One region of the Pseudidiomarina sp. PP-1MA genome, then DNA from elsewhere that is predicted to be linked to it. Evidence: predicted binding sites of a transcription regulator. Region 1 holds the regulator's gene; each other region holds the start of a gene.
What was found. The regulator sigma-54, encoded in region 1, starts transcription at its own class of promoters, with help from an activator protein. The targets are predictions, from matches to a motif close to GTTGGCACGNNNNTNGNNT.

Region 1 (6,210 bases):
CAAGGCAGCTTAAAAATCACCGCTGACAAGTTATCAGTAGAGCGTGAAGGTGAGGCCGAAGATGCTGTGTTTATCGCTGAAGGGGCACCGGCGGTTTATACCCAACAATTAGAAGACGGTAGTGTTATCACTGCCAAGGCCAACCAAATCATTTATGACCAAGCGCAACAGTTACTGACGTTGCGGGGGAATGTTGAAGTTGCGCAAGGAAACAGCGTCAGTCGTGGTGGAGAGATGGTTTATAACTTTGCTACACAGCAAATGACCACGCGTGGTGACAAAGATACCGACCGCGTAACCACCATCTACATGCCGAAACAACAAGACGATAAGAACAACGAGCAACCATGAGCCGATTAGTAGCTGAACATTTAGCCAAATCTTATAAAAAACGCCAAGTTGTTAAAGACGTTAGTTTAACTGTTGAAGCAGGCCAAGTGATTGGCTTGCTGGGCCCTAATGGTGCCGGAAAAACCACCACTTTTTATATGATCGTTGGCTTAGTGAATAACGACAAAGGCCTGATTAAGTTAGACGACCGCGATATCTCGTTATTACCTATGCATGAACGCGCTCGCCTTGGGATTGGCTATTTACCACAAGAATCCTCCATCTTTCGCAAGCTGACGGTGCGCGATAATATTTTGGCGATACTCGAAACCCGCAAAGAACTATCTGCGGCCCAGCGTGAAGATAAGCTTGATAGCTTGCTGGAAGAGTTTCACATCAGCCATATCGCCAACAGCTTAGGCATGAGTCTGTCTGGGGGCGAACGACGCCGGGTTGAAATTGCACGGGCGCTGGCGGCTGAGCCAAAGTTTATCTTGTTGGACGAGCCCTTTGCTGGGGTTGACCCGATTTCCGTGCTGGACATCAAGAAGATTATCGAACACCTACGCAAACGTGGCATCGGGGTGCTCATTACCGACCACAACGTGCGCGAAACCCTAAGCGTCTGTGAACATGCTTATATTGTTAGCCATGGCGAGCTTATCGCGCAAGGCGATGCCCAAACCATTCTTAATAATCAGCATGTGAAAGACGTGTATTTGGGCGACCAGTTTACGCTGTAGCTATCATGATGAAACAAGGCCTGCAGTTCAAATTTAGTCAACAGCTGAGCATGACCCCACAGCTGCAACAGGCCATCAAACTGTTGCAACTTTCTAGCTTAGAATTGCAGCAAGAAGTACAACAAGCTCTGGATGAAAACCCATTGCTTGAGGTGGCCGACCAAAGCGCTGAAGGCGAAACTGATGTCGCTGCTGCCGAGGAGAGCTGGGAACCAAGCTACTCGGCTTCTTTAGGTAGTTCTGGCACAGCTTACGATGGTGAAGATACCCTCTATCAGGGCAGTACCAGTGAAAGTTTACAAGAGCACTTGTTATGGCAAATGCGACTGTCACATTTTTCTCCCCTTGATGAAGCCATTGCTACGCTGTTGATAGATAGTATTGACGAGCGCGGCTACTTAACGGCTGAATTAGAAGAACTATTGCCAGCGATTCGACAGCAACACCCCGAGCTCATCCAAGTTGAGCTTGCCGAAGTAGCTGTGGTGCTCAAACGAATTCAGCATTTTGATCCGATTGGCGTTGGCGCTCGCAATGTGCGCGAATGTTTATTAATTCAGCTACGACATCTTCCTAACGATACTCCCTACCTGAACTTAGCTCTGCAAGCCGTTGAAAAACATTTGCCGTTGCTCGCCCAGCGCGATTATCGCAATCTGGCGCGGCGATTACGTATTCAAGAAGCCGATTTAAGCCAAGTACTAGCGCTGATTCAGCAGCTACAACCACATCCTGGGGACGGTTTTGGTGCAGGTGATGACGATTATGTGATTCCTGATGTGCTGGTGCGCAAAAAAAATGATCGCTGGACAGTAGAGCTAAATTCGCAAAGTTTGCCTAAACTAAAGGTGAACGAAGATTATGCGGCGCTGCTGCAAAGTGGTTCGCAATCTGAAGAACAACAGTATATTCGGCAGCATACGCAAGCTGCAAAGTGGTTTATTAAAAGCATTGAGAGCCGTAACGATACCTTACTGAAAGTAGCTGCAACCATAGTGCAACGTCAGCAAGGTTTCTTTGAATATGGCCCTGAGGCGATGAAGCCTATGGTTCTTGCTGACGTTGCTAACGCAGTAGAGATGCATGAATCAACTATTTCAAGAATAACCACACAAAAGTATATGCATACACCTAAAGGTGTGTTTGAATTGAAGTACTTCTTCTCTAGCCAATTGGCAACGGATAATGGAGAAGATGCTTCTTCTACCGCAATTAGAGCGGTATTGAAAAAGCTAGTTGCTGCGGAGAACCCCAAGAAGCCTCTCAGTGATAGTAAATTAACTGAACTCATGGCCGAACAGGGTATCCAAGTAGCTAGACGGACAATTGCGAAGTATCGTGAGGCCATGAATATTCCGCCCTCGAGCCAACGCAAACGTCTTATCTGAATCTTGGACAAACAGAAGGAAGATGTTATGCAAATTAATCTGACCGGTCATCATATCGAAATTACTGACGCTCTGCGTGACTATGTCGATACCAAGTTTTCTAAGCTGGAACGTCATTTTGACCACATAAATAACGTCCATGTCATTTTAAATGTTGAAAAGTTAACGCAAAAAGCGGAAGCTACGCTGCATTTGAATGGCGGCGAAATTTTCGCTGATTCAGAGCACACCGATATGTATGCGGCTATTGACGGGCTGATTGATAAACTCGATCGGCAGGTTATTAAACATAAAGAAAAGATGAAACGCCACTAAATCATGGATTTATCCACTCTGTTAAGCCCCGACTGCGCTCGCTGCGCAGTCGCGGGAACAAGCAAAAAGAAAGTGCTTGAAATCATCGGCCAACTGGCCGCTTCGCGTCTCTCGGGCACCACCGGTTTTGACGTCTTCGAAAGTCTTCTCAATCGCGAACGATTAGGTAGTACTGGCATCGGGCTGGGGGTTGCTATCCCCCATGGGCGCTTAGCCTCGGCTACTAAGCCGGTGGCTATTTTGTTGACCCTAGAAGAGCCTATCGATTTTGATGCGATTGATAACCAGCCGGTAGATATAGTGTTCGCGTTGCTGGTGCCAGAAGATTCGCATGAACAGCATTTACAAACCTTAGCAGCAGTGGCCCAGCGTCTGAACGACAAAACCTGCACCCGCGCTTTGCGTGATGCCAGCTCAGACCAAGAACTTTATGAACTGTTTGTAAAATGACCGATAGCAACCTTAACCCCGCAGATAAAATGCAATTGATCATAGTTACCGGCCGCTCCGGCTCCGGTAAAACTATTGCCCTGCGCGTGTTAGAAGATCTTGGTTACTATTGTGTCGACAACCTCCCGATCACCTTGCTTCCTACGTTAGTGCATGCGGTTATTGAGCAGTACAATAAAGTGGCGGTGAGTGTTGATGTGCGCAATATGCCGATCGAAGCCAGTGAGTTAACCGATTCACTGGAGTTTTTACCTGACCAAATTAAACCTGAAATTCTCTACATTGATTCATCTGAGGCCGTGTTGTTGCGCCGCTTTGCGGAAACCCGCCGCTTACATCCCCTGTCTAAGAATGAGCTACCTCTAAGTGATGCTCTCCAAGCTGAATTAGCTTTGCTTGAGCCGTTGGCGGAACGAGCAACTTGGCGCATTGATAGTAGCGATTTAAGCGTGCACCAGCTGAGCGAACAAGTGGCCGAGCGCGCCCTGGGTAAGTCAGCGTCACGATTGATTGTGGTTTTCCAATCTTTTGGTTACAAGTATGGTTTACCTAGTGATCTGGACTACGCATTTGATGCCCGAATCCTGCCTAATCCGCATTGGGAGCCCTCGTTAAAGGCCTTGCTCGGCACAGATCCAGCCGTCCAACACTTTTTTCAGCAACAGCCGTTAATGACCAAGTTTATTCATCAGGTAGAAAACTTCTTAGCCACTTGGTTACCCTACTTTCAACGCAGCAACCGTAGCTATCTCACCATTGGCATCGGTTGTACCGGTGGCCAACATCGCTCGGTCTACATTGCCGAGCAGCTAGCAGAACGCTTTCAGGGCCAACCTTTCAAAGTGCAAGTGAAGCATCGCGAGGCCCCTCGTCACCGTCCTATCAGCCCGCTTTAGCTTGTTTAAAAGCTAGGAGTTACCCTTTATGCCGACTTGTGTGCGCAAATCAGTCACTATCCGTAACAAACTCGGCTTACACGCACGCGCCGCCACCAAGCTAGCTAAACTCACGCAACAATTTGCCGCCAAGGTGTACATTGTGCAAGAGCAGCAGCAAGTAGATGCCTCCAGTGTGATGTGTTTGTTGTTGTTAGCCAGTGGGCAAGGACGGCAAATTGATATCTTAGCTGAAGGTGATGATGCCGAGGCAGCTGTCGCTGCCGTTGCCGAGTTAATCGAATCGCGCTTTGATGAAGAGCAATGATGCGGTAAACTTCTGACATTCACAGGAGTTTTGCAGCATGCTAGTAGAAATCGCCGATAAAGAATTTGCCGAACAGCGCTTACAAGAGGTCACCGAATCTCTTACGCGTGGCATGTACGTGCAAGCTCGGCGCCAGTTGCACAACCTGCCCGCTTGGGATGTTGCCCTGTTACTTGAATCCTCGCCACCTAAAGCGCGGGCTATCATTTGGCAATTGGTTGACGCCGACGAGCACGGCGACATCCTTGAAGAATTATCTGAAGAAGTGCAAAAATCCATCATTCGGCAGATGGCGCCAGAGAAATTGGCCGCCGCCACCGAAGGCATGGATACCGATGACCTCGCCTACGTATTACGTGGCCTACCCGAACAGGTCTATCAAGAAGTATTAAAATCGATGGACGAGCAAGATCGCCATCGTGCCGAGCAAGCTCTGTCATACGCCGAAGAAACCGCCGGTAGTATGATGAATACGGATACCATCACCTTACGCCCAGACGTTACCATTGATGTGGTATTACGTTATTTGCGGTTGAAAGGCGAGCTACCTGAGGCTACCGATAAACTGTACGTGGTAAGCCGCGAAGACAAATTTATTGGTGAAATCGGCATTACCCGCTTACTTACCGTTGATCCTAGCCGTTTAGTGAGCGATGTCATGGACCAAGAGGTACAAGGCATTCCGGCAGATATGGACGAAACTGAAGTAGCCAAACTGTTTGAGCGGCAAGATTGGATCTCGGCCCCGGTCATTGACGAAGACAATCGCTTACTTGGTCGTATTACCATCGATGACGTGGTCGACATCATCCGTGAAGATGCCCAGCACTCGATGTTGAGCATGGCTGGTTTAGATGATGACGAGGATACCTTTGCTCCGGTTTGGACCAGTGCTAAGCGCCGCTCGGTATGGTTAGGTGTCAACCTGATCACAGCGCTGCTGGCGGCCATGGTCAGTTCCTTGTTTGAAGATATTTTAGCGCAAATGGCCATCCTCGCTATCCTTAACACCATTGTGCCAAGTATGGGCGGGATTGCCGGTTCACAAACCCTGACCTTGGTCATTCGAGGGATGGCACTGGGTCATATAGGTGCCAGTAACCAACGTTGGTTGATTGGTAAGGAACTTGCGATTGGCGCTCTTAACGGGGTGATTTGGGCGTTACTGATTGCGGCCGTGGTGGCGATCTGGAAGCAAGACCTTCTGATTGGCGCCATCATCGCCTTTGCGATGATGGCTAACTTACTCGCGGCTGGCTTGGCCGGGGTGACTGTGCCCTTGATCTTGAAGAAGTTTGATATCGACCCTGCATTAGCCGGCGGGGTGATTCTTACCACCGTCACCGACGTGGTCGGTATTTTTGCTTTCTTAGGCACAGCGACGCTACTACTGAGCTAACGCCGGCTACATGCCGGCGATGCGCATCTGTTCTAGCAACACAGAACCGGTACGAACACCATGGCGAAGGTCAATATCATTGCCGATAGCCACAATGTTAGCCAACATGTCTTTTAGGTTGCCGGCAATGGTAATTTCTTCTACTGGGTACTGAATTTCGCCATGTTCGACCCAGAACCCTGCCGCACCGCGAGAATAGTCACCATTGACAATATTGACCCCTTGGCCCATTAGTTCAGTGACCAACAGCCCGGTGCCCATCTGCTTACATAAAGCTGCTAAATCTTGCTCACCATGCTGCACTTGCCAGGTGTGGATACCACCGGCGTGTCCGGTAGGCTGCATGCCTAATTTGCGCGCTGAATAGCTAGTCAGTAAGTAA
Region 2 (6,210 bases), 930 kb from region 1:
CGGAATCTCAGTCAAAAATTCGCGCTTCAAGCGGCGCAAAACTTCAGGGTCAAAACTTTGTAAATAAATGGGAGTTGCGGGTACAGGATCAGTATAACCGTACTTACCTAGCACTTGCATCACTGCCGCGGGTAGGTCGTAGTTCTGTTGCTGATGCCAAGGCGCATTCTTTAATTCAACATAGATGCCGGTATTGCGCTTAAAACTATGGTTTAAGCCTTGCACCAATTCAATACTTTCAGCTAATGACATCACCCTAAAGCGCCCTTTATCGTGAGGAAAGCGCGCTGGATATTGTTGCTTAGCGGAGCCTTTTGCGCCGGCTTTAGTATGCTCACTACGTTCATGAAAATTAAGCTGCTGCAGTTCTGCGAAGGTAAAATCTAATGCATAGTAGTGACCATTAGGGCGCTTTTTATCTGGAAACACCTCAGCAACATTACTCACCGCGTCTAATTGCAAGTCATGTAATACCACGGGCACATGATCACGGGTTAAAACCACATCTTGTTCAATATAGTCCGCCCCCTGGGCAAATGCGATGGCAACCGCAGCCAAACTATGCTCCGGTGCGTAACCAGATGCACCGCGATGAGCGATGATGGTTAAAGGCGCACCTTTCTTAACTGACTCGGCCGCTGCTTGCGGTTGATTCTCAGCTTCATAAATCGCGGCATAACTAGGCAGAATAAAAAGACTCAGAAGGCCCATCCAAGTGACTGCCAAAGCTGGCAATGCTTTCACGCTTGTCGATACCATACCTTTTCTCCTTGGTCGCGATAGCGAGCTAACAACTCATGGATAGGTTCAGGCTGCAGCGCGAGTCCACGCTGCTGTAAATAATCATCGTTGTACAACTTACTCGCTGAACGCTCACCCAAATCACAAGCAAAAGTTACGATGGTTTTACCTGGACCATGCAACGCCGCAGCTTGCAAAGCACCGGCAACGTTCAAACAAGAGCTACTACCCAGTACTAAGCCTTCCGTATCCCGAATATAGCGCGATAAGCTCACGAGGTCTTGGTCAGGTAAGTTTACGGCAGCGTCTATTCGTGCTTGCTTGAAGTTTTCGACCAAACGCATGATACCAATGCCCTCGGTAAATGAACTTCCTTGGCTGATGTACTCACCTTGTTTCAAATAGCTGTAGATACCTGAGCCATCCGGGTCCGCTAACCATACTTGCAGGTCTGGATTTTGCTCTTTTAAGTACATGGAGTTACCTGCAATGGTACCACCGGTACCGGCTACCGAAACAAAAATATCCACTTGCCCGTGAGTTTGCTGCCAAATTTCGGGCCCGGTCATCAGGTAATGCGCTCTGGCGTTGCTCGTATTTTCGAACTGATTCGCCCACCAATAATCCTCACGGCTTTCAGCTAAGCGACGCGCCGTATGATAAAAGTGATTGTCATTTTTGAAGGGCACTGGGTCCACGGTTTTTAACTGGGCGCCGTGTAGAGTAATCATGCGTTCTTTTTCTTTCGACTGGTCGTTTGGCATCACTGCCAACATTTTCAAACCAAACGAACTAGCAACCAATGCTAAGCCGATTCCGGTATTACCTGCGGTACCTTCAACAATGGTCATACCCGGCTGTAATTCGCCGCTGGTTAGGGCATCTTTAATAATCTGCAATGCCGCTCTATCCTTTATCGAGCCACCCGGATTTTGTGATTCTAATTTCACTAAAATCTCACAGCCGGTTAACTCGGATAGACCATTCAAACGCAGCATATCGGTTTGTCCAATCAAATCAGCATTACGTTTTGCTACTTTCATGATGGCTCCTTACTTCTTTTCACTTTTAGTTTAGTGGCTGCATTTGATAGGCGTCACCCTCACACAACCAACGCAAGCGACACTGTGCTGATTCGGCTTTGATGCATTGCTTTAATACTAGTGCATTAGCTCCTAACTCTGCAGCCGCTTGCTTTAACTGCAACAAAGCTTGCTGCTGGCTCGGTTCTTGGTTCCAAAAATGCGCTTGGCAAGATTCGCCAGCAACAGCGCCTAAACTCGTAAAACTAACATCAGTGCGAGATAACTCGTAAGGTCGAATAAACTCAACCGTATCCTGCAGCTGTTGCTGCTGTGCTGTGGTATCAGGGACGGGGGCGGCGCAACCACTGATGGCAACGACTAGCGCCAGCATCAAGCTTAACCCTATGGCATGAATGATATTCATCACTACTCCTATACGAGTAAGTTAGTTTGCAACCAAATCTGTTGACTTATCATAACGTGAGCTACGCAGCGCATACAGTCATTGCGGCTAAATTAATCTAGTTTATTTGATTATATCTTAGTGCAATCACTACTAACAAAGACCTGTTGGCAAGCGGATCGCTGCACTGTAATGGTGCGAATTCGCCTATTCTCCGGTTAGTCGTGCTCGATTTGTGAGCAACGCGTTATCTTCCTTTATCTTCATCTGCACCTCACTATTTCTCGCCACGCCCCACCGCAACAGCACGCACTGATTTTTTCTAAAACTTGGCACATGGCTTGCAACAGGCTGTATGAACTCAGTAAACCTTTATTCACCTAAACAGGAGCTACACCATGCAACTTGTTATTGCAATCATCAAGCCCGCTAAGCTAAGCGACGTGCGTGAAGCATTAGCTGAGCTTGGTTGTCAGGGCATGACCATTACCGAAGTGCGAGGCTTTGGTCGGCAAAAAGGGCATACCGAATTATATCGGGGCGCTGAATACCGCATCGATTTTTTACCCAAATTACGGATTGATCTTGCCGTGACCGACGAACAACTAGAAAACGTGGTGGAAACCATCCGTGATGCAGCTTTTACCGGTAATACTGGCGACGGCAAAATTTTTGTCTGCCCACTGACCCATGTGATTCGTATTCGCACTGGCGAAACTGACCGCAGTGCTATTTAGGAGAAGCCGACAATGACAGTCACCGATTTAAGTTACGCTCTTAATACTTTTTATCTACTGGTAAGTGCTGCCCTAGTCATGTGGATGGCTGCTGGGTTTGCCATGCTAGAAGCAGGTCTCGTGCGCAGCAAAAACACCACCGAGATTCTAGTTAAAAACATCTTACTTTATGCGATTGCCTGCCTCTGCTATTTACTTATCGGTTATACGCTAATGTACGGCAGCCCAGATGTCACCGACTTTGCGCCACAGGCGAACTTTTTCTTTCAAGTCGTTTTTGTGGCAACCGCTATGTCGATTGTATCTGGTGCAGTTGCCGAGAGAATGAAATTAACTAGTTTTTTACTCTTTGCAGTCGTCATGACTAGCTTCATTTATCCTATTCAAGGGTCTTGGAGTTGGGGTGGCGGGTTTCTAGCTAACGCTGGTTTTATCGATTTTGCTGGCTCAGGCATTGTTCATCTTGCCGGCGCTGCGGCCGCTCTAGCTGGTGTCTTACTGCTCGGTCCGCGCAAAGGTAAATACGGACATAGTGGTAATATTTATGCTATTCCAGGTGCCAACATCCCTCTTGCAGCCCTTGGAACCTTGATTTTGTGGTTAGGCTGGTTTGGTTTTAACGGTGGTTCTCAACTAAGTATTGTCGGCCAAAACAACAGCTCTGCGGTAGCTCAAATTTTTGTGAATACCAATACCGCGGCAGCAGCGGGAGCTCTTGCCGCATTTCTGCTGGTGCGTATCATCTGGCGTAAATCAGACCTGACCATGATCTTAAACGGCGCTCTCGCTGGGTTAGTAGCTATCACTGCTGAGCCAAGTGCCAGTTCAGCGATAACCGCTAGCCTCATCGGCTTGGGTGCTGGGGTGTTGGTTGTGGTTGCCATCATTGGGCTTGACCGAGCTCATATTGATGATCCCGTTGGTGCCATTTCTGTTCATGGGGTTTGCGGCATCTACGGCCTACTGATGGTCAGCATGACCCATCCTGAAGCCACTCTACTAACTCAGCTGTACGGTATTGCGGTGATTTTTGCTTGGGTGTTTAGCCTAAGCCTACTTATTTGGTGGCTATTGCGGGTCACCATGGGTATTAGGATAAGTGCCGAACACGAATACAGCGGTGCCGATATTGCTGACTGTGGAGTAGAAGCCTATCCTGAATTTGTGTACGGTAAAACTAAGTGACAATAATGCCCTGTGGGAGCTTTCCTACAGGGCGTTGTTATTGTAATCTTGCATGAAAATTTGCCAAGTTGCCATAAACAATGCAGCAATTAACGGCCCAATCACAAACCCATTAATACCGAACAAAGTAATACCGCCGATAGTTGAAAACAGCACGATATAATCGGGTAGTTTGGTATCTCGACCAACCAAAATAGGACGTAGCACATTATCTGCAAGGCCGATAATAATAGCCCCATAGGCGAGCAAGATAGTGGCGCTTATCCAAGCTCCGGTGGCATATAAATAAAGGCTAACCGGCAGCCAAATAAGTGCCGCTCCTACCGCAGGAATCAGCGATAAAAACGCCATAATAACGCCCCACAACAAGGGGCCAGGAATATCCAAAATCCAAAAGATGATGCCGCCAAGTGCTCCCTGTACGATGGCCACCACGAGATTACCTTTTACCGTTGCTCGCGTTACTTCAACAAACTTTTGAAATAACTGATGCTCACGTTCATCCCCTAGCGGCAAGGCTTTAATTAACAAACGCCGTAACTTACGGCCATCTCGTAATAAGAAAAATGCCAAGTACATCATTAAGGCAGTACTGATTAAAAAGCTAAAGGTGTTTTGCCCAATCACCAACGATTCTTTGGCAAGATACTTGCTTACCGCTTGGATAGCACTGACCACTTGTTCCCGAATATCATTAGGATTAATACCCAGCTCTTCTAGCGCTTGGTCTACGAACGGATAAGCATCCCGCAGTTGCTGCAAGATAGCACGCGGGTCAATTTCACCGGAATCTAGTTGCTGGTAAAACTTGAGGCCTTCTTGTACAAACGCAGTAGCTAAAAAAACCAACGGTAACACCACTATGGTCATGCAAATCAATAGGGTGATAAATGCATGGGTATTAGGATAATGACCAAATTTAGCGCGTAAGCGCAACTGCAACGGAGAAAAGATAACAGCAACGGCACAAGCCCAAAAAATAGCGGACCAAAAGGGTTCGAGAATAATACCAAAGGCGAAGGTCACTGCTATGAGTAAAATAATAAAAGATCTAAATTCTAATTTTTCTCGCATGGTTGCGCCTTGTTGGGTAAAAGAATACAGTTAATATTGGCAATATTCCTTGAGATGAGCAAGCTATGAAAACAATAACAGACCATTTAGCCGGCTATGCTGCGTACCATCGCGATCGCAGAAACATATACACTCACTTGGTAGGGATTCCGATGATTGTTATCGCTATCGAGATCTTACTGTCGCGACCCAGCGGTATCATCATGGGGGTACCACTCTCCCCTGCTATTCTTGTCAGTGCCCTAGCTGCACTCTTCTATCTTAAATTAGATGTGTTTTTAGGAGTACTGATGACGTTGCTGCTAGGCTTAGCCGTATGGTTAGGCAGCCATGTTGCCTTGTTACCTACCAGTGCTTGGCTCAGCTGGGGCATCGGCTTATTTGTGATCGGCTGGGTATTTCAGTTCATTGGCCATTATTACGAAGGACGCAAACCAGCATTCGTAGACGATATTATGGGCTTAGCTATCGGGCCTTTATTCGTCGTTGCTGAAGTGGTTTTCATGCTCGGTTTAAAAAAACCACTGCATCAGGCCATTGAGGCAAGATTCAGCTCGTGACTGCAAAGGGGAATGTCAGCATCAGCTCGACGATCCCCCGGCTGCTGAATGGTTCTGCAAAAAGACTTCAAGTTCGTTAATGGGCATTGGGCGCGCATAAAAATAACCTTGAGCCCGGTTGCAACCAATCTCACGAAAGTAATTAGCCATAGCCGCCGTCTCAACGCCTTCTATGACCACTTGTTTGCCAATTTCCTGGCAAATGGTAACCAGCATGGTAACAATTCGCGCCTGTTTAGTATCTACCAGAACATCTTGCGTGAACGACCGATCAAACTTAATACAATCAGCCGGTAGCTGGTACAGATAAGATAGACTTGAATAACCGGTACCAAAATCATCAATAGCAATACTACATCCCAGCTCAGTTAACGATGCTAAGCTAGTTTGCGAACCTGCCGAGTGCTCAATAAAGTCACTTTCTGTGAGCTCAAGCACTAGCTTGTTTGCGTTAACTCCATAGCGCTGCAGCTGAACCTCCAAGA
Region 3 (6,210 bases), 910 kb from region 1:
CTGTGATTTAAATACCAGATAGGCTTTACATCGCGATCTTAACTCGCTACAATTCAGCACCAATTTTGATCATCGTGGTTATATTTTAACCAGTACCGATAACCAACAACCGAATTTTCATTGAGGTGAGATTTTAATGCCAGTTGTTAAAGTAAAAGAAAACGAGCCGTTTGACGTAGCTTTACGTCGTTTTAAGCGCTCTTGCGAGAAAGCAGGTGTATTGTCTGAAGTACGTAGCCGTGAATTCTACGAGAAGCCTACTTCAGAGCGTAAGCGCAAGAAAGCCGCTGCGGTTAAGCGTCACGCGAAGAAATTATCTCGCGAGAACGCACGTCGTACTCGTCTGTACTAAGTAACTGGTACCGTAGCGGCGCAGCCGACGGCGGTGTCACTACAGCACAGACCTCAAAAGCCGGATTGAGTCTTCTCAGTTCGGTTTTTTTGTGGGCGTCATTCTCGAAGCTCTAACATCTAGATAAAGCGATTCAACCGTTACAACGAGTTAGTAGTTGGGGTACACTGACGCCATGATCTGAACTACCTCCACAGCAATGGTGTGCAGTACTTTTTACCTACTATGCTGTGCTTTAGGTGATGCCCAAATGGAACCTTTATGGCTGGTCTGATTCCCAAAAGCTTTATCCATGATCTATTGGATCGCGCTGATATTGTCGAGATTGTCGATAGCCGAGTGCCACTTAAGCGGGCTGGTAGAAATTACCAGGCCTGTTGTCCCTTTCATAGTGAAAAAAGCCCCAGTTTTACGGTGGCTCCAGACAAACAGTTCTATCACTGTTTTGGCTGTGGTGAACACGGTAATGCCATTGATTTTTTGATGAAATTTGATGGTCTCGAGTTTCCTGAAGCGGTTGAAGAATTAGCTGGAATCATGGGGGTTGAAGTGCCTCGCGAAACCAGTGCTAATCCACAAGCTGATGCCCGCCAACGAGCGCAAGCCGCTGATGATTATCAGCAAATGGAACAGGCGGCAAAGTATTTTGCGCATCAGTTACGTAATCATGCCAAGAGCAGCCAAGTTATCGACTACTTGAAAGGTCGTGGTTTAAGCGGTGCTGTGGTGAAAGACTTTCAGATCGGTTATGCCCCTGATGGCTGGGATGGACTACTACTCAGTTTGGCGAAAAATCACAAAGATCGTCAGCAGCTATTTGATCTTAAATTAGTGAATCGTAATGAAAACCAGCGCTACTACGACTTTTTTCGGGACCGCATTATGTTTCCGATCCGCGATCGTCGTGGTCGGGTGGTCGGTTTTGGTGGACGGATCATCACGGGTGACGGACCGAAATATTTGAACTCGCCAGAAACACGAATTTTTCATAAAGGACGCGAACTCTATGGCTTTTATGAAGCCAAGAAAGCGCACAAACAATTAGCTCAGGTGGTCATAGTTGAGGGTTATATGGATGTGGTTGCCTTGGCTCAAGCCGGAATCACTTACGCGGTAGCATCCCTCGGTACGGCCACAACAGCAGACCAGTTACAGCTGTTATTTCGTGCCACCACACAAGTCACCTGTTGTTATGACGGTGATAGAGCTGGCCGAGATGCTGCTTGGCGGGCGCTAGAAAATGCACTGCCATTATTAAACGATGGCTTAGCGTTAAACTTTTTGTTTTTACCCGATGGTGAAGACCCCGACACTATTGTGCGTAAAGAGGGAGCGGAGGCATTTAGCGCACGCTTGCAACAAGCACAGAGCTTCATAGACTACTTTTTTAGTCACCTCACAGAAACTATTGATGTGAGTAGTGATGCCGGCAAATCAATGCTATTGAAGCAAGCAACACCGTTGATAGAAAGAGTAGCAAGTGAATTTTATCGGGAAGAATTACTTAATCGATTGGCACGTTTGTTACGCCGCGAAACCTCGCAGCTTAAACAACAAATAAAAGCACCTACCAGCCAACACCGCCGCCCCGAGCAGCTTAAAATGACGCCTATGCGGCGCGCTATCGGGTTATTGGTACAGCACCCGCAGTTAGGGCGAGAGATTCCTTTGCATAAAGAGCTGATTGAATTAAAGCAACCAGGTATTGAATTGTTATTAGCCCTGCATGAACAGACACAGCAGCAACAGTTAACTACTGCGCAGTTACTCGAGTTGTGGCGCGATCAGCCCGAAGAAAAAGCATTGCGACAATTAGCAAGTTGGGAACATCACCTAGATGAAGAGCACGTTGCGCAAGAATTCTTTGATACCTTTCTCTATTTTATTGATCAATATATGGAACAGCGTGCTAGTGAGTTACTGGCCAAAGAGCAACAAGCACCGCTAAGCAAAGAAGAAAAGCAAGAGTACATGGTGTTATTGCAATACCGTTCGGATCGTGGGAAACGCTAATAAGTGGTGGAATAGCCTATTCCATGGCTCTTGATTTTAAACAAAAACGATGAAAAACAAAATGTTATTAGAGTTGGCACAAGCTTTGCTTTAGTTATCAAGTCAGTTTGACTTACTCACTTTATTAATAAAAAACAGATTACTAGGAGATGTTATGAGATCTTTTGTGGCACCTAAGCAGGTCGTTGCTTTGATGACTGTCGCGGCACTAAGCCTTGGTTTAAGTGGTTGTATTATCGTGACTGAAACCGAGCACCGGCAAAGCTCATCTGAAGTTGCAGATAAAGAGCAGCGCAATCGCCAGATTATTGCTTCATTGCAAGAAAGTACCAGCGTGGCTACCGTAGAAGCTGAGCTAGGTGTACCGGAATTTTCAGATCTAGTCACTCGTGATGGTAAGCGCTATCGAGTCCTTTACTATCGTACTCAACGGGTTCATGCCGATGGTAATACCACCCGCGATGAGTGCACTCCACTGGTATTTAAAGATGGCCAATTAATAGGCACTGGGGAACTCGCTGTCGCACAAATCCCCACAAACAACTGATTAATTTCTGGCTCAAAACGACAGTATCTGCTACAATTTCCGGTCTTGAATTTTACACCTCACGCACTTATTTAATTAAGGTAGTGGTCATACATTAATTAAGTCGCCGAAGTGAAGACCGGTTACTTTTCTATTTAATAACAGGTGGTAGATCTGTATGCAGCAGAGTCGTCAATCACAACTCAGACTTCTTATTGCCAAAGGCAAAGAGCAAGGGTATCTCACTTTTTCAGAAGTGAATGATCACCTTCCTTCTGAGATCGTTGATTCGGATCAAATCGAAGACATCATCGGCATGATCAATGATATGGGTATTCAGGTGTTCGAAAGTGCCCCTGATGCCGATGAATTGATGATGAGCGAAGATACCGCCGACGAAGATGCGGCAGAGGCTGCTGCGCAAGCTTTAGCAAGCGTTGACGGCGAGCTTGGTCGCACCACTGACCCCGTACGTATGTACATGCGTGAGATGGGTACCGTTGAGCTGTTAACTCGTGAAGGCGAGATTGACATTGCTAAGCGTATTGAAGATGGGATTAACCAAGTTCAGTGCTCAGTAGCAGAATATCCTGAAGCCATCAACTTCTTGCTAGAGCAATGGGATTCGTGTGAAGCGGAAGAAATGCGCTTAACCGATATTATCTCTGGTTTTATCGACCCTAACGAAGTGGATGCAGCGCCGGTTAGTGCTACTCACATCGGCTCAGAATTAAGCGAAGACGAGCTTGAAGACGATGATGATGATGCCGATGAAGACGACGATAGCGATGACGATAGCTCTGATAGCGGTATAGATCCTGAGTTTGCTCGTCAAAAGTTTGCCGAATTACGTGAACAGTACGAAAAAACTCGTACTGCTATCAGCAAGCATGGTCGTGAGCACGCCAAGGCCCGCACTGAAATTGAAGCCTTAAGTGAATTGTTTAAGCAGTTCCGCCTAGTGCCTAAGCAGTTTGATCGCTTAGTTAAAGACATGCGTGACATGATGCATCGAGTGCGAGTGCAAGAGCGCTTGATCATGAAGATGTGTGTAGAGCAAGCGGCTATGCCAAAACGCTCATTCATGAAGGTTTTTGCCGGTAATGAAAATAGTACCAGCTGGTTAACAGCAGCGATTGCAGAAGGTGAGGCCTACTCGGCCGTCTTACAAGAGCTACAACCAGAGGTAGAACGTTGTATTCATAAGTTAGCCGAAGTTGAAGTTGAAACTGGGTTAACTATTGCCAAAGTAAAAGATATTAATCGTCGCATGTCGATTGGCGAAGCCAAAGCGCGTCGTGCTAAAAAGGAAATGGTTGAAGCTAACTTACGTTTGGTTATTTCCATCGCGAAAAAATACACCAACCGCGGTTTGCAGTTCCTTGATCTCATTCAGGAAGGGAACATCGGTTTGATGAAGGCCGTTGACAAGTTTGAATATCGCCGTGGTTATAAGTTCTCAACTTACGCTACATGGTGGATTCGTCAGGCGATTACTCGTTCAATTGCTGACCAAGCCCGTACCATCCGTATTCCTGTGCATATGATTGAGACTATCAATAAACTCAATCGTATTTCACGTCAAATGTTGCAAGAGATGGGGCGTGAGCCAAGTCCGGAAGAGCTTGCCGAACGTATGGTGATGCCTGAGGATAAGATTCGCAAAGTTCTGAAAATTGCGAAAGAGCCGATCTCAATGGAAACTCCTATCGGTGATGATGAAGATTCACATTTAGGTGATTTCATCGAGGATACTACCCTTGATTTACCAGTGGACTCGGCTACTTCAGAAAGCTTACGTAATGCCGTTCGTGAGGTGCTAGGTGGTTTAACTCAGCGCGAAGCGAAAGTTCTACGGATGCGATTTGGGATTGATATGAATACCGATCATACCTTGGAAGAGGTAGGTAAGCAGTTTGACGTAACTCGTGAGAGGATTCGTCAAATAGAAGCTAAGGCGCTTCGTAAATTGCGTCACCCAAGTCGTTCAGAACAGTTGAAATCCTTCTTGGACGAATAACACGGAACGACTGAGATTTATATCGGTCATAAGAAGCTCTAGAGCTAGCTCTAGGGCTTTTTTTATTTTTGCAGCTAAATTTGCTAAAATAGCGGCAACTTCGCTGAAAAGGATGAATCATGATCGATATAGATCAGAGTAAAACCGTAACCCAGCAACCAGGACGCATTGTTGATGCGCACTTTCATATCTACAATGACGCGTTCCCTTTAATCGAGAATCAAGGTTTTTTGCCATCGCAGTTTTTGATTGAAGACTACCTGCATCGTACTAAGCATTTTAACATCGTAGGTGGGGTGATTGTCTCTGGCTCGGTGCAAGGTTTTGACCAGAGTTACTTGAAGGCCGCTTTAGCAGTCATGGGACCGAATTTTGTGGGTATCACTAATTTACCGAGTTCAGTCTCCGATGCCGAAATTTTGAAACTGCGTGAGCATCGTATTCGCGGTATCCGTGTTAATTTAAAACGTGGCGTGGTCAGTGGTTTAGATAATCTAGTAGATTTTGGTAAGAGGATATGGGATCTCGCTGGCTGGCATCTTGAAATGTATGTTGATAGCCGCGAACTCGATGAAGTGGTGCCGAAATTGATCAAATTACCGAAGGCCTCGATAGACCATTTAGGTATGGCTCGGTCAGGTTTGTCGCAAGTGCAAAAGCTCGCCGAGCATGGGGTTAAGATTAAAGCGAGTGGTTTTGGTCGCACTGAAGTAGACGTAGCCAAAGCTGTTAAGGCTATTTATAGCGTTAATCCAGACAGTTTAATGTTTGGTACAGATTTGCCTTCAACCCGAGCAGAACGGCCATTTAACGTGCGCGATATTGAGACTGTGTGTGAAGCCCTAGGCGATACGAAAGCTATCGACAAAGTCTTTGCTCAAAACGCAGCTGATTTCTACCATTTAACCTTATAAAAAACTCGGCAAGGGTCATGACAAGCGGGTCGAAATTTCATATACTTGCGCCCGCTTTGTTAATCGCATAGGTTAACAACCATGTCTCGTATGGCCCCTTAGCTCAGTGGTTAGAGCAGCCGACTCATAATCGGTTGGTCCCCAGTTCAAATCTGGGAGGGGCCACCATTTTTAAAGCCTTTATGGCTCATGTTATCCGCGTACTTCAAATGCCCAGACTACTTTCGTACCACAATGGTGCTGTAACCATTTGTGCATGGCCGCGCTAACGAATAGTGGATTTAGCGTTGCAAACTCAAATGCGTCCATTCATTCGGCGGCGGGAGGCCAAGTAGGAGGGTGTTCAATATTCTGTGTCAGCGGAGTTTTCATACCCGAACCTCAC
Region 4 (6,210 bases), 510 kb from region 1:
GAGTGACTTGGTCATTGGCTTGGCTCCAGTCACCTTGCATGGTCACCACCTGTGGGTCTTGCAGCAATTGATACACGGGCTGCTGCAATAGCACCCCTATTTTGTTGGCCTTACAGGTAATACACCAATCCGCGGTAATATCGACAAACACCACTTGACCTTGGGCCACGGCCCGACTGATCTCCGCTTCATTTAGGCCTACCCAAACGTGATCGGGGCGCGGGCCACTAGCCCATTTAGCGCTGGTAAGACTAGCGGTGACGGCTACCGCTGCTACCACTAACAAGCTACTGGCCATAGCAATCAACAGTCCTTGTTTGCCGTAAGTTCTAACTACCAGTAGCGCGGCTAGTACTAACCAACTTAACGCTATTAGCCAGACCATTGCAGCACTTAAATGATTATTGAGTAAGGTTAATAGCCACAAGGTGGTGGCCGCCAACATCAGACTAAAAATCACTTTTGTGATCTGCATCCACCGGCCCGGTTTAGGTAGCAACTTAGCCAAAGATGGTAGCGCCGCCACCAATAACCAAGGCGATGCCATGCCAAGTCCTAAACCAGTGAAAATAAACCAGAGTTGTAGATTAGAGGCGGCCATAGCAAAACTTACCGCGGTTCCTAAAAAGGGGGCCGAACAAGGCGTTGCTAATAAGGTCGCGAACATGCCTTGGACCACATGCCCTAGGTACGAATTATCACCACGTTGGGCAGCCCAAGTTTGCCAGCTACTAGGTAGTCGAAATTCAAATAGGCCAGCCAAGTTGAACGTAAACAAACCAGTGACTAGCACCATAAAGCCAATAAACCATGGGCTTTGAAATTGAATACCCCAGCCTAGTGCGCTACCACTCGTTTTTAGGCCCCAGATAAACAGTGCCAACAACCAAAAAGACAGCACAATACCTAATGCCGATGCTAAGAACTGACGCCGAATAAGACCTCTCTCTCGCGGTATCAACAACACGCTTTGCAACTTCATCCCCAGCACAGGTAGGACACATGGCATGATATTTAAAATAAGCCCGCCGAGTAGCGCAAAAGCAAACATCAAACCAAGACTACTAGATACCGCTGGTGCATGAGTGACTTGCGTCACGGCCTGCGCCGTTGTGGATAATTCAGCCGCTAGCGCCTCATCTAGCACAGTAATTTGAATGGGATAACTAGCCACCTCCGCAGCACCTAACCAATGGCTAATGTTGAAGGTAGCCAGTAACCGCTGACCATCGATATCCAGGCGTGGTGGCGCCACCGTCATATCTGCCAATTCCGTGGCCAAGCTATCAACCAAGACATCCGGCTGTTGCCAGCCCTGTGGGTGGGTAAGCTCAAGTTGCAACTGCTGTTGACTGGCTGACCATTCTGCCCGCTCCAAGACCACCGCGGGATGGTCTAGCCGAGGCACTTGGCTTAAGGCCTTCTGCAATTCAAACATCCGCTGCTCAGATGCGACCAATTGGGCCGGATTGAAGCTGATATCAACGGGGAAATCCGTTAACACGCAGATGTTAGTGCAGCTAGACATGGTCACCACACCTTGTAGCCGCGCTGGCTGCTGCCAGTTTTCTATCGCCAACGTCAGCGGAAAGGCCACCGTGCCTTGATAGCCTACCGTTTCAATCCCTTGCACCTGGTAACGCTGTGGCGCAGGCCACTGCCACTGCACCCTACTGATATTACTTTTGGTTTGCCACTCTGTGGTAGGGGGAATGCCGCCCTCTCCGGGCGCCCGCCAATAGGTCTTCCAAGGGCTCTCTAAGCGAACCTTTAACAATGCTTGCAACTGTTGCTGATCGGCTTGCGCAGTCACTAAATCTAACTTGATTTGAACGTGCGGATGCTCTGAGCTGGTTATCCAGTCAGTAGAATCCTGTGCCCATGCAGAACTCATCAACATGAACAATAAAATAAAGGGGATTATGTGTTTCATCTATACATCTCAACTAACCTATGACTGAGTACCTACTTGAACCGATTCGAACAGAACAGTCGTACCCCTCGCTTGCTGCATCAAGCAGCTACAGACAACTCAGTGAGGTTATTCTCGAAACACACAAAAGTGCAGATGTGGCCGATATCGCCACCGCGGCGGTGGCACTGTCAAAGTTACCGCGGTGGTGCCTAGCCGGCTGGATAAAAGCAGAGCAACGACTAATAATAGGCCGACACTCAGTTGGTCAAATAATTGCTGTAATGCCTGCTGCAATAGTTGCTCACTGGCACTACATTCACTCTCGCTAGCTAGGGCACTAGCGACGTCGCTGGTGGCGCTAGTTGCCACCAGGCTAGCCTGCGGTAGCGCCTGCTGTTGTAATGGACAGCCCTGAATCCAACTACTTTGTTTCGCCAAACACAGACACAACACCAGCATGACGGCCCATAGGCAGCCACGTGCGCGTTGTTGTTCAGTCCAGTTAAGCATCAGGTTATCTCTTTAATTTAGCTGTTGCCGATACTAGCAAGTTTTCAACGCGCGGCCAAGTTTTAGCCAGCGCCAAAGTGGCTTAGAACGTTTAAGCCAAGAGTTGACTTAGCGCGGTAGCAATACCTAGCACCACGAACAAGGTCGCCGCAATATAACGAGCTGCATTCAGTGGTAGTTTTTGCATCAACCGTTGTCCGAGTAGCACGATCGGAACATTGGCAAGCATCATCCCTAAGGTTGTTCCTAATGTAACCCACAATACGCTGGTGTATTGAGCTCCTAGAATAACCGTAGCCACCTGGGTCTTATCACCTATTTCAGCAATAAAAAACAGCACTGTGGTGGCGATAAAAGCGCCGTATTTACGCACGTTTTCGTGTTCGTCATCATCTGCTTTATCGGGTATCAGTACCCACAGGCCAACGGCTATAAAAGAACCAGCGACCACATAGGTAGCGAGTGTTGCCGGGATGATATCTACTAACCACGAACCCAGCCAAGCGGACGCTAAATGATTGAGCAGAGTCGCCACTAATATTCCCAGGATAATTGCTGTTTTGTGGCGGTAACGCGCGGCCAAGAACAGACTTAGCAATTGCGTTTTATCGCCTATTTCGGCTAAAGCGACGGTCACTGTTGAGGTTATGAATGCATCCACTTAAGGGCTCCTGCTGGTTTGGTCGCGCATTTTAACAGTCTAGGACAATCCCCACAAACCCTACCAACTACCCCCTCTTAGGCATATTGGAGGTACTCCATCGGCACAAGGTTACTTTTCAGGCGTTGGGCGTATACTGCAGTTATTCGTTAGGGATGTTGATCTAAATCAGGAAATCATTATGGCTAATCTGACTTCTCACATACATTGTCAAAATTGCAGCATGGCAGCGCTATGTTTACCGTACCAATTAGATCAAGAGGGTATGAATCGGCTAGACACTATTATTCAGCGTCATAAGCCTCTGCATAAACGTGACGTGTTAGTTAATGCCGGTGCGCCGCTAAAATATTTATATGCCGTACGTAGCGGTTCACTAAAGTCTTACACCATTGACGATAATGGCGTAGAGCAAATCATTGATTTCCATTTGCCTGGCGACCTCGTCGGTTTTGATGCTTTAGCTGAAGGTCAACACCGCAGTTACTCACAAGCTCTAGAAACCACCATGTTGTGCGAAGTGCCTATTGTGTCACTGGATGAGCTAGTAATTGAGATGCCATCGCTGCGCAAACAAATGATGCGTTTAATGAGTAGCGAGATATTCTCCAGCAAACAACTACTCGGCACGTTGAACAACCGCTCAGCCCATCAACGTTTAGCGCACTTCTTAGTCACCTTGTCCGATCGCTTTAAAGCGCGCGGGTTATCTAGCACTTCGTTTCGCTTAACCATGACTCGCGCTGATATCGGTAACTACTTAGGCCTTTCGGTAGAAACCATTAGCCGTATTTTATCGGCACTGCAAGGCGAAGGTGTGATTGATGTGCAGAACAAGCTAGTTAACATCATCGAGCCAGCCCGCTTGCGCGAGCTAGCTCACTAACTGACGCAGCACTTATTGGCAACCACCACAGCAGTGACCATTACCATGGCCACTGCTGGCTGGTTTATCTGCTTGCTTAAAAAGAATGCTATTTTCAATATCGATGTGCAGCTGCAAGTCTTTCACTAACTCATTTAGCCCCTCATAAAGCATGATCCAGCTTCCACAAGCGCCGCGTGGAGCTTGGTTTTGATGGGTCAACTCTAATAATTCGGCTAACATTTGCTCGTGCTGGTCGTGCTCTTCTTCCATCACCGCGATAGGTCCGCTTGGATAGATCCCACCAGCTAACATCGGAAACAAAATTTGCTCTTCTTTCATCATGTGGCTTTCTAGCTCTTGGTACATGCTTTGCAGCAATTCTGCCAAGCCTGCTGGACAGGCTTCATGATCATTATGTACGTCTTCTATTTTGCGCGCTAAGTTAATTAACTCCGGCAGCTGTGCGCGATGCTTATCGTGAAAATTCTCAACAATATAATCAATTAAATGCTTGCTAGGCATGGCTTGAAACACGGCTAAAGCTTCTGCATGAATGGTAGATGGTGTTGACATAATAACTCCTAATTTTGAGATAAAAGCGGCCAAAATGGACCAGCAATACCTGTTGATATTGCAAAATAGATGCCAAAACTACCTACTTTGATTTATATCGATTTTTTCCCTGCAATGGTAAATTAAACCCATATTTATTTGGGTCAAAAAGGACTTTAAGGGTTAAATCTACCATGCAAGATGTCACCTTACTTGAAACTCTGATCGCCGATTTAGTGACCGAACAGCCTGCCGTAGTAAGGCTAGAGAAAGTCGTCAAAACACTACGCCAACACTTTCATTGTGGTGCCGTGGTGCTGCTTAAATTAGAGCAGCAAATGCTTAAGCCCATTGCTAGTATCGGTTTAGCACGGGAGGCCTTAGGGCGCCGTTTTATTGTGCATCAGCATCCGCGCCTAGCCACCATTATGGCGAGTCGCGAAGCGGTTCGATTTGAGCCAGATAGCCACCTCGCAGACCCCTATGACGGGCTTATAGAAGATAGCCCCGATGGCCATTTGGCAGTACACGATTGTATGGGGATCTCATTACATGTTGAAGGCAAATGCTGGGGGGTTCTGACCCTAGATGCCCTCACCCCAGGAACCTTTGATACGGCTGCCATGCATGCACTGCAACGAGCAAGCTTGCTGGTTGAAGCGGCGATTCGCATGGGGCAAATTGAGCAAAGCGTCAGAGCCCTACGTAATCAACGGCGCGATCAAGAATACTCGCTTAGTGGCGAGGCTTCCGCTAGTTACGAAATCATCGGGCGTAGTGCTCCATTGCTCAATGTGATGCAAGAATTGAGTGTTGTGGCCGGCTCAGATCTTCCGGTATTACTGCTGGGTGAAACCGGCGTGGGTAAAGAGTTATTTGCACGACAGTTACATCGCCAGTCACAACGAGCGCAGCAGCCCTTAGTGTATGTGAATTGTGCAGCGTTACCGGAGGCTCTGGCCGAGAGTGAACTCTTCGGCCATACCAAAGGGGCCTTCTCTGGGGCAACCAGCGAGCGGGCCGGTCGGTTTGATAGCGCTGATGGCGGCACCATCTTCTTAGATGAAGTAGGTGAGCTGCCACCAGCAATTCAGGCAAAGTTACTACGAGTATTGCAGAATGGCGAGATTCAACGCTTAGGAAGCGATCGTAGCCATACCGTCAATGTCCGAGTTGTGGCGGCAACCAATCGCGACTTGAAGCAGCAAATAAAATCAGGTGATTTTCGTGCTGATCTCTACCATCGCTTATCCGTGTACCCGTTACCTATTCCACCGCTGCGAGAACGTAGCGATGATATTCCTGTGTTAGCCGGTCACTTCTTAGAGCTTAACCGAGCTCGCCTTGGGGTACGAGCGTTACGCCTCACCCAAGCGGCAGAGCATGCCTTATTGGCTTATGATTGGCCTGGCAACGTGCGCGAACTTGAGCATACCATCAGCCGGGCGGCGATTAAGGCGCTTAGCATAGGTGCGGCACGAGAAGATATTGTTAGTATCGATATTGGTTTGCTGGATTTACCTGGTGCAGCCACCGCCAGCGTGCAAGTCACGGATATATTGCAGAGCAACCAGCGCAAGGCGTTTCCCACCATGAACTTGAAAGATACCCTCAATGCGGTGCAGCGCCAGCTTATTGAGCAGGCTTTAGAGCAAGCGGACTACAAATGGACCCAAGCGGCCCGTATACTAGAGATAGATGCAA

Region 2: a site for sigma-54 is predicted at 2,498-2,516, ahead of AB8S08_RS09995 (P-II family nitrogen regulator). Genes of this name have one in related genera too.
Region 3: a site for sigma-54 is predicted at 2,438-2,456, ahead of AB8S08_RS10105 (DUF3192 domain-containing protein). Genes of this name have one in related genera too.
Region 4: a site for sigma-54 is predicted at 4,586-4,604, ahead of AB8S08_RS11905 (hemerythrin domain-containing protein). Genes of this name have one in related genera too.

The regions. Positions count from the first base shown of each region.
Region 1 is NZ_CP165718.1:332,189-338,398, reverse strand. Features, by position in the region: gene lptA (lipopolysaccharide transport periplasmic protein LptA) at 1-351, shown strand, start outside; gene lptB (LPS export ABC transporter ATP-binding protein) at 348-1,073, shown strand; gene AB8S08_RS01560 (RNA polymerase factor sigma-54) at 1,082-2,461, shown strand; gene hpf (ribosome hibernation promoting factor) at 2,489-2,776, shown strand; gene ptsN (PTS IIA-like nitrogen regulatory protein PtsN) at 2,780-3,226, shown strand; gene rapZ (RNase adapter RapZ) at 3,256-4,122, shown strand; gene AB8S08_RS01540 (HPr family phosphocarrier protein) at 4,151-4,429, shown strand; gene mgtE (magnesium transporter) at 4,467-5,828, shown strand; gene pmbA (metalloprotease PmbA) at 5,835-6,210, opposite strand, start outside.
Region 2 is NZ_CP165718.1:2,106,719-2,112,928, forward strand. Features, by position in the region: gene glpQ (glycerophosphodiester phosphodiesterase) at 1-759, opposite strand, end outside; gene AB8S08_RS09985 (cysteine synthase A) at 741-1,784, opposite strand; gene rcsF (Rcs stress response system protein RcsF) at 1,810-2,190, opposite strand; gene AB8S08_RS09995 (P-II family nitrogen regulator) at 2,568-2,906, shown strand; gene AB8S08_RS10000 (ammonium transporter) at 2,919-4,091, shown strand; gene AB8S08_RS10005 (AI-2E family transporter) at 4,116-5,165, opposite strand; gene AB8S08_RS10010 (DUF962 domain-containing protein) at 5,231-5,725, shown strand; gene AB8S08_RS10015 (putative bifunctional diguanylate cyclase/phosphodiesterase) at 5,747-6,210, opposite strand, start outside.
Region 3 is NZ_CP165718.1:2,129,556-2,135,765, reverse strand. Features, by position in the region: gene rpsU (30S ribosomal protein S21) at 137-352, shown strand; gene dnaG (DNA primase) at 614-2,365, shown strand; gene AB8S08_RS10105 (DUF3192 domain-containing protein) at 2,520-2,912, shown strand; gene rpoD (RNA polymerase sigma factor RpoD) at 3,070-4,911, shown strand; gene AB8S08_RS10095 (amidohydrolase) at 5,031-5,825, shown strand; tRNA gene AB8S08_RS10090 (tRNA-Ile) at 5,918-5,993, shown strand.
Region 4 is NZ_CP165718.1:2,522,028-2,528,237, forward strand. Features, by position in the region: gene AB8S08_RS11885 (protein-disulfide reductase DsbD family protein) at 1-1,933, opposite strand, end outside; gene AB8S08_RS11890 (hypothetical protein) at 2,042-2,425, opposite strand; gene AB8S08_RS11895 (TMEM165/GDT1 family protein) at 2,517-3,086, opposite strand; gene fnr (fumarate/nitrate reduction transcriptional regulator Fnr) at 3,268-3,972, shown strand; gene AB8S08_RS11905 (hemerythrin domain-containing protein) at 3,985-4,527, opposite strand; gene norR (nitric oxide reductase transcriptional regulator NorR) at 4,701-6,210, shown strand, end outside.